2 regions of the Comamonas jiangduensis genome follow, and region 1 is predicted to be linked to the other one. Evidence: predicted binding sites of a transcription regulator. Region 1 holds the regulator's gene; the other holds the start of a gene.
What was found. The regulator FNR, encoded in region 1, switches genes on or off when oxygen is low (the NO sensors DNR and NnrR bind a similar motif). The targets are predictions, from matches to a motif close to TTGATNNNNATCAA.
Positions count from the first base shown of each region.

Region 2: cyoA (ubiquinol oxidase subunit II) is a predicted target of FNR. The motif match lies at 1,604-1,617, and genes of this name have one in related genera.

Region 1 covers NZ_JARXOV010000002.1:140,416-144,843, reverse strand. Annotated here, with positions in the region: gene QEP12_RS02150 (sulfite exporter TauE/SafE family protein) at 1-79, opposite strand, end outside; gene hemN (oxygen-independent coproporphyrinogen III oxidase) at 85-1,464, opposite strand; gene fnr (fumarate/nitrate reduction transcriptional regulator Fnr) at 1,668-2,393, shown strand; gene QEP12_RS02135 (hypothetical protein) at 2,492-2,683, opposite strand; gene QEP12_RS02130 (FixH family protein) at 2,922-3,209, opposite strand; gene ccoG (cytochrome c oxidase accessory protein CcoG) at 3,278-4,428, opposite strand, start outside.
Region 2 covers NZ_JARXOV010000021.1:36,899-41,326, reverse strand. Annotated here, with positions in the region: gene QEP12_RS15015 (MFS transporter) at 74-1,414, opposite strand; gene cyoA (ubiquinol oxidase subunit II) at 1,839-2,885, shown strand; gene cyoB (cytochrome o ubiquinol oxidase subunit I) at 3,013-4,428, shown strand, end outside.

The DNA.
Region 1 (4,428 bases):
GGGCTGCACACATGGCAAGACAATGGGGCCCCCCCACGAGCCCCATAAAGAAAGCGGTCCAAAGCAAAGAAAAAGTCATAGGGATCAGATGATCCGCGAGAACCTGGCTCTGTTGCGGTCTGCTTGCAAATAACGGTCAAAGACCAAGGCTACGCCGCGCACAAAGAACCAGCCCTTGGCAGTCACCGTGAGGCAGTCGTCCGTAATTTCTACCAAACCTTCGTCTTGCTGCGCAGCCAAAGCTTCGATTTCAGCAGCAAAGTACTGCTTGAAATCAATCAGCCAAGCGCTGTTGATAGATTCAAAAAACAGCTCGCCCTGGCACATGATCGTCATGATGACGGCACGGCGAATCGTATCGTCGCGGGTCAACGCGAGCCCACGGACAACAGGCAGCCGCCCTTGATCCAGAAGGTCGTAATACTCTTCCAGCGTCTTGGCATTTTGGCTGTAGGTTGCACCCACGCGACCAATCGCGGAAACGCCCAAGGCGATCAAATCGCAGTCTGGCTGCGTGCTATAGCCTTGGAAATTACGGTGCAAGCGACCTTGGCGTTTCGCAATCGCCAATGCGTCTTCCGGCAACGCAAAGTGATCCATTCCCACATAAACGTAGCCAGCTTCAATAAAGCTTTCTATGGCAGAAGACAACATACCCACCTTGTCGGGGGCTGATGGCAAGTCTGCTTGCAAGATACGGCGCTGTGGCTTGAAGCGCTCTGGCAAGTGCGCATAGGCATACAGCGCAATACGATCTGGGCGCAACTCTGTCACCTGTTTGAGCGTGCGAGCAAACGATTCGGGATTTTGCTTGGGCAAGCCGTAAATCAAATCCACATTCACCGACTGAAAGCCCAGTTCGCGCGAAGCAGCCACCAAATCAAACACCTGCTCCGCAGGCTGCTCACGGTGCACCGCTTTTTGCACTTCCGGATCAAAGTCTTGCACCCCAAAGCTCAAGCGGTTAAAGCCTATTTCTTTGAGCACTGCCAGGCGTTCACGCGTCACTGTGCGTGGATCAACTTCGATCGAGTACTCACCCGCCGCCTCAAACACAAACCGCTCACGCAGCATGCGCCACAGGTTACGCAGCTCATCGTCTGTCAAGAAAGTGGGCGTGCCGCCTCCCACGTGGAACTGGCTCACAACCTGCCCACGACCACAGTGCTGCAGATGCAAATCAATTTCGCGCTCCAAATAGCGCATGTATGTCACAGCACGTTCATGGTGCTTAGTGATGATCTTGTTGCACGCGCAGTAGTAACACAGGGAGTCACAAAATGGAATGTGCACATAGAGCGACATCGGCTGGTTTACAGCAGCTGCAACTTTGCGCTGCTTCAACGCCAAGATATAGTCACTATCACCAAACGCCTCCACAAACCTATCCGCAGTGGGATAAGAGGTGTAGCGCGGGCCTGGCACGTCATAACGACGCAAGAGTTCGGGGGTGACGACGGTCATGAATGAATCTTTTCCTTGATGACCATACTTTGCAACAATCGGCCACGTTTATCCTTGACGTGAATCAAGAGGTTGATGTACAAGGAATGTCACAATTTGAGCGACATCATTCCTTACTCCTTCGAGCTATCCCATAGTCTCTTATCTGATTTTTTAACTGCACAAGTCATCTTCTTACACAAGACTCTTGGGCTTTCGAGTACATGACTCCTCCAACCATCAAAGTTACCTGCTCCAACTGCAATTTGCGTGAACTCTGCATGCCCATGGGCCTGAATGAGCAACAGTTGCAGCGCATCGATGACATTGTGGCTACCCGCCGCAAAGTCAAACGCGGAGCAACACTGTTTCGCAACGGAGAAGCATTCACATCGCTGTACGCCATTCGCACGGGCTTTTTCAAAACCTGCGTGGCCACAGAGGATGGTCGCGACCAAGTGACTGGCTTCCAGATGGCTGGTGAAATCATTGGCCTGGACGGCATCGTCAATGACCACCACACCTGTGATGCCGTAGCACTGGAAGATGCCGAAGTCTGCGTCATGCCTTTTGACGGATTGGAAGAAATTTCGCGTGAAGTGACGGCCTTGCAAAGCCATGTGCACAAGGTCATGAGTCGCGAGATTGTGCGTGAACACAGCGTCATGCTACTGCTGGGCAGCATGCGTGCCGAAGAGCGCTTGGCTGCTTTTATTCTGAACTTGGTACAACGCCTGCATGCACGCGGTTTCTCCTCGTCTGAACTGGTGCTACGTATGACACGCGAAGAAATTGGCAGCTACCTGGGCCTGAAGCTTGAAACAGTCAGCCGCACCTTCTCCAAATTTGTGGAAGAAGGCATGGTTGAGGTGAAACAGCGCCACGTGCGCATTTTGGACACTGCTGCACTGCAGCGCTTGGTCAACAGCCAGCACGAGTGCAACAAGTAAGCGCTCTGGCTTTCCCATAAAAAAACCTCCCAAGCCTACGCTGGGAGGTTTTTTTATGGGCGGTTTTTTATGCCGCGACTGCCACAACACTATCTTCGTTACATGCTAGGCTGGGCGTTCACTTCTGAAGCAGAAATAGACAGCAAAACCGTCAAATATCCAGCAACCACAAAAACCACCCAAAAAGCAAAAAAGGCCAGGGTATAAATCGCCGTGCGAGATAGCTCAATCCCTTGCCCCAGCCACAACATATCGTGCGGGTCGAATGCGGCAAACACCAGCATTTCCATCACACCAGCTGCCAAAAAAGCGGGCCAAACAATCCACATTAAACGTCGTGTCCACATGTGCACTCCTTTGCGTGAATCATGTGGACATTGTGAGCACCATTCCCAACCAGGCTGCGTGGGACAAACGCTAAATAAAAATAATAGCTGCCAGCGCAATATTCACAATGACTTGTGCATTAAAAGCACTTGAAGTCAGCATATTTAAAGCGCAGGCAGCTACTTTTTTTAAAATAAACCGTTATTTAGGTGCCAGATTGGGCAAATCAGCATCGGGGGTTGTCACATGGTTACGCGCAGCACCCGCTGGCGCCAAGCTCTTTTCGATGTGGCGCAGTTCCTGGTTGATATTCAGGCCCTTTTGGTAGTAATCGTTGTCCACAACGGGATCCGCGCCATTCATGGCAATCATGGCCGTCGCAATACCTGCCACGACCACCACGGCAGGCCCTGCGAACACCAACCATACGTGGCCATATTTCCACCAAGGACCTGATGGCACTTCCAGCTTTTTTGCTACCTGAGACATAACCCACTCTCTTTCCATCAAACGCAGTGTGCAAGCACTCAGTCTTGCACACCAACAATGCTGCGTTCTTAGCGAGGCACTAAGAAAACTGATTTTTCAAGCACATGGCCTTTGCCACTTTGCGCCGTGATTTCAAACTCAATAGGATGTGAACCAGGTTCAGCAGTTCCATACGGAATTTGTACACGCACGGCGACACCGCGCGTTTGGGCGGAGTCCACGTCCACGGTAGTGCCTTCTGCCATCGCAATGCCCTCCAGCCCCTTCACAGCAACGCTATAAGTTTGGGCTTGCTCCGTAGCATTCATCACCTGCAAACGATAGACATTCTCCAGCTTGCCACCGGCCACAATCCGCGCCAACGATGCACGATCCCGAATCACATCAACCTTGAGGGGCTCTCGCACCGCCATACTAAAGACCATGGCCGACGTCAAACCTACCAAAATCATGGTGTAAATCAGCACGCGGGGACGCGCAATACGGCGCCAAATTTGCGCGCCGGTCCAGCCTTGGCTCACCGCGTTTTGTGTCGTCAAGCGTATCAACCCACGCGGATAGTGCATGTTGTCCATCACGTTGTTACATGCATCCACACACAAGCCACAACCGATGCATTCGTACTGCAAACCATCGCGAATGTCGATTCCAACCGGGCAGACCTGTACACACAACTTGCAGTCGATACAGTCGCCCAAGCCTTGGGCTTTGTAATCCAGGTCTTTTTTGCGAGGGCCACGGTTTTCACCACGCTTGGCGTCATAGCTGACGACCAATGTATCTTTGTCAAACATCGCGCTTTGGAAGCGCGCATAAGGGCACATGTACTTGCAAACCTGCTCACGCATGTAGCCCGCATTGCCATACGTCGCAAAACCGTAAAACAACACCCAGAAAATCTGCCAGCCGCCTTGGAGCGCCAGCAACTCTCCACCCAACTCGCGGATAGGCACAAAGTAGCCTACGAAGGTAAAGCCCGTCCACAGCGCCAAGGCAATCCACAAAAATTGTTTGAGGGTTTTGCGCCAGATTTTTTCCAGCGTCCAGCCACCTTGGTCCAAGCGAATACGCGCACTGCGGTCACCCTCGACCTTGTGCTCGATCCACATAAATATTTCGGTATATACCGTTTGTGGGCACGTAAAGCCGCACCACAAGCGCCCGGCCACCGCAGTAAATAAAAACAGCGACAGCGCACTGACAATCAGCAAGGCCGTCA
Region 2 (4,428 bases), on a different contig from region 1:
TCTGCTGGTAAACAAAAAGGGCTTGCCGTGGCAGGCAAGCCCTTGCGTGGGAGCTGCTCCGCAGCGGTGCAAATTATTTGCGCTTGGTTTCCAGCGCCCGGTTCAGGCCGAGTGCCAGCAAGGTGCATATAGCCCCTGAGAGCAAGTACCCGCCAACTGCCATGGGTCCAAAGCGCGAAGACAGATACAACGCAACCAAAGGAGCGAAAGCCGCGCCGAGCAACCAAGCGACATCGGCGGAATAGGCCGCGCCAACAAAGCGGTATTTGCGTGAAAAGTTGGCAGTGACCGTCCCCGAAGATTGCCCGTACGACAAGCCTAGCAGCGTGAAGCCGACCAGGATGAACACGTTTTGCCCTGCGGTGCCACCATGTAGCAGCATGGGGGTGGCAAAGCTGAAGAGGCCGATGAGCACCGCCATGGCGCCCAAGGTATTGCGGCGGCCAAAACGGTCAGCCATCCAGCCTGAGAGCACGACGGCAGCGCAGGCAATCAACGCACCGAGCACCTGTACCCCCAAAATCTGCGTGACCGAGGCCTCGCCGTACAGCATCATCCAGGACAGGGGAAAGACCGTCACCAGGTGAAAGAGCGCAAAACTGGCCAGTGCCGCCAAGGCGCCCAGAAAGACATTGCGACCTTCGCCGCTGCGAACCATTTCAAACGGTGCGGAAGGCGTTAGTTCCATGGAGTGGAACTGCTGGGTATAGGCGTCATCGGCCACCAACCGCAGGCGGGCAAATAAGGCCACAACGTTGATGGCAAAAGCGACGCAGAACGGGTAGCGCCAGCCCCAACTGATGAATTCTTCGTGCGAGAGTTGGCTGTAGATAAAGCCAAAAACCCCTGCGGCGACGATAAAACCAATCGGAGCGCCGAGTTGACCAATCATGGCCCACCAGCCGCGTTTTTCTGTGGGAGCGTGCAGCGCCAGGAGTGAGGGCAAACCTTCCCAGGAGCCACCCACCGCCAGGCCTTGGGCGATACGCAGGCCCATCAGCCACCAGATGGCCTGCACGCCAATGCTGTCATAGCTGGGCAGCAGAGCAATGCCTACCGTCGCGCTGCCAAGCAGAAAAAGCGCAATCGTGAGTTTGGCGGCCATGCTCCAGCGGCGCTGTATTTCCATGCCAATGAAGGTGCCCACCGGGCGGGCGATGAAAGCCAGTGCGAAAACTGAAAAGGCTGCCAGCATTCCTTCCAGCGGGGACAAGAACGGGAAGTACACATAAGGAAACACCAGCACGCAGGCAATCCCGAAGACGAAAAAGTCAAAGTACTCAGAGGCTCGTCCGATGATGACGCCGGCGGCAATTTCTCCTGGGGTGATGTCTTCGCTGTGGTTCGCCGCAGCAAGCTGCCGGTCCATGGATGCCGCATCCATAGGATGGGGGGTGTGTGCAAAGCTAGTCATAGATGCATCGCTCCTGGGGAAACAATGCACCACTTGTACGCCGCTTGATGCAGGTCAACAAGCGAGTTTTATCCGGCGCCTCTGTAGGAGAAGGGTTTGTTGCTACGGCAAAGCGACCCTAAAGGCGCAAAGACCCCGGCCAAAGCGGGGTGTTGGGTGTGGCTGGATTGCCCCAAGTTGGGGGTGGTCTTGACATTTATCAAGAGCTTTTTCTTATTTCAGTATGTCCTGAAAAATCAAGGATTTAGACATTCTTTGACGGAGGTCTATTGACAGCTCGGGGTGCTGGTTTCCTACGTAAAGACATCACACGGCACTGCGTTGACCAGCGTCAAGAAGCAAGAAGATGGTGGACCGGAGTAAATTCAGCAGGTTTTGTAATCCGCGTTTACACCTAACAACGCGCGTTTTTCGCGTTCAAAGCATGCCTAAATCCACGGAAACTCGCGGGCCAGTCTGGCTCGCTGCCGCGGCACTGCTTGCCACCCTTACCGGTTGCAGCAAGGCCGTCGTGCTTAATCCCGCTGGGGATGTTGCTGCTCAGTCCGGCGACTTGGTGGTGACTGCCACCTTGCTGATGCTGATCATCATCGTCCCTGTGATCCTGCTGACTTTGCTGTTCGCCTGGAAGTATCGCCAGACGAATGCCGAGGCCGAGTACGACCCTGAGTGGCACCACTCGACCGCCTTGGAGCTGGTCATTTGGAGTGTGCCCCTGATCATCATCATTGCGCTGGGCGCACTGACGTGGATCAGCACGCACAAGCTGGATCCTTATCGTCCGCTGGACCGTATTTCTGCGAGCAAGCCGTTGGACCCCAACGTCAAGCCGCTGGAAGTGCAAGTCGTGGCACTGGACTGGAAGTGGATGTTCATTTACCCCGAGCAAGGAATTGCTACGGTCAATGAACTGGCTGCGCCTGTGGATCGTCCGATCCGCTTCAAGCTGACCGCCTCGCACACCATGAGTGCGTTCTACGTGCCCGATCTGGCCGGCATGATCTATGCCATGCCCGGCATGCAGACCGAGCTGAATGCCGTGATCAACCAAGAAGGCGTCTTCAAGGGTTTGAACTCGCACTACAGCGGTGCAGGCTTCTCGGGCATGACTTTCAAGTTCCATGGCCTGAGCAACGAAGGCTTTGACGCTTGGGTGCAAAAGGCCAAGGATGAAGGCCAGGAGCTCAACCGTGTGTCTTACCTGGATCTGGTCAAGCCCAGCGAGCGCCACCCCGTCACCCGTTTCTCTTCCGTGCAAGAAGGTCTGTACGACCGCGTGCTGAACATGTGCGTGGAAGAAGGAAAGATGTGCATGCACCACATGATGGCCATCGACGCTGCAGGCGGCGCGGCTTACATGAAGAAGGTGGGCCTGAACCTGCCTGACGATGTGTGCTCGGTGGAAAACGCAGACCGCGTGGTGGCCCTCCTGGACCAGCGCGATTCCCAGGGTGCTGTGGCACAGCAATAAGCAAGGACGGCGGCCTTGAGGCGCTTCGGCGCGTCAGGCGGCCACTGAAAGAGACACAACTATGTCTGGACAAACAACGCTGCCCCACGATCCGCTGATTGGGCGGATCAGCTGGGACTCCATACCGATGGCGCATGAGCCCATCGTGCTGTGGACCTTTATTGCCGTGGTGCTCGGCGGCCTCGTAGTGATGGCCGCACTGACCAAGTTCAAGCTGTGGGGCCCCCTGTGGCATGACTGGATCTGCTCGATCGACCACAAGAAGATCGGCATCATGTACATCATTCTGGGTATCGTCATGTTGCTGCGCGGCTTTGCCGACGCGGTGATGATGCGTATCCAGCAGGCCATGGCCTTTGGTGACAACCTGGGCTACCTGCCTCCGCACCACTACGACCAGATCTTCACGGCCCACGGCGTGATCATGATTTTCTTTGTGGCCATGCCTTTGGTCACGGGTTTCATGAACTACCTGATCCCGCTGCAGATCGGCGCACGTGACGTGTCCTTCCCCTTCCTGAACAACTTCTCCTTCTGGATGACCGCCACCGGCGCCATCTTGGTGATGGTGTCGCTGTTCCTGGGTGAATTCTCGACCTCCGGCTGGTTGGCGCTGTCTAACTTGGGCAACCAAAATCCGGGAGTGGGTCTGGATTACTACATCTGGGCGCTGCAGTTGTCGGGTGTGGGTACGACGCTCTCGGGTATCAACCTGATCGTCACCATCATCAAGATGCGTGCCCCTGGCATGAATTTGATGAAGATGCCTGTGTTCGTGTGGACTTCGCTCTGTACCAACGCGCTGATCGTGGCTTCGTTCCCGATCTTGACCGCAGCCCTGGTGCTGATGTCGATGGACCGCTACTTCGGCACCAACTTCTTCACGAATGAGCTGGGCGGCAACCCCATGCTGTACGTGAACTTGATCTGGATCTGGGGCCACCCTGAGGTCTACATCCTGATCTTGCCTGTGTTCGGCATCTTCTCCGAAATTGTGGCCACCTACTCCAAGAAGCGCCTGTTCGGCTACACCTCCATGGTGTACGCGACCGTGTGTATCACGGTGCTGTCGTGGCTGGTGTGGTTGCACCACTTCTTCACGATGGGATCGGGTGCGGCGGTCAATACCTTCTTTGGTATCACCACGATGATCATCTCGATCCCTACGGGCGCGAAGATTTTCAACTGGCTGTTCACCATGTACAAGGGCCGCATCGAGTTCAAGCCTCCGATGCTGTGGACCATTGGTTTCATGTGCACCTTCGCCATCGGCGGTATGACGGGTGTGTTGCTGGCCGTGCCTCCTGCTGACTTTGTGTTGCACAACTCGCTGTTCCTGATTGCGCACTTCCACAACGTGATCATTGGTGGCGTGGTGTTTGGTTTGCTGGCTGGTATCAACTACTGGTTCCCCAAGGCATTTGGCTACAAGCTCAACGAGTTCTGGGGCAAGGTGTCCTTCTGGTGCTGGTTGGTGGGCTTCTGGGTTGCCTTCACGCCGCTGTACATCCTGGGTCTGATGGGCGTTACACGCCGTGCCAAC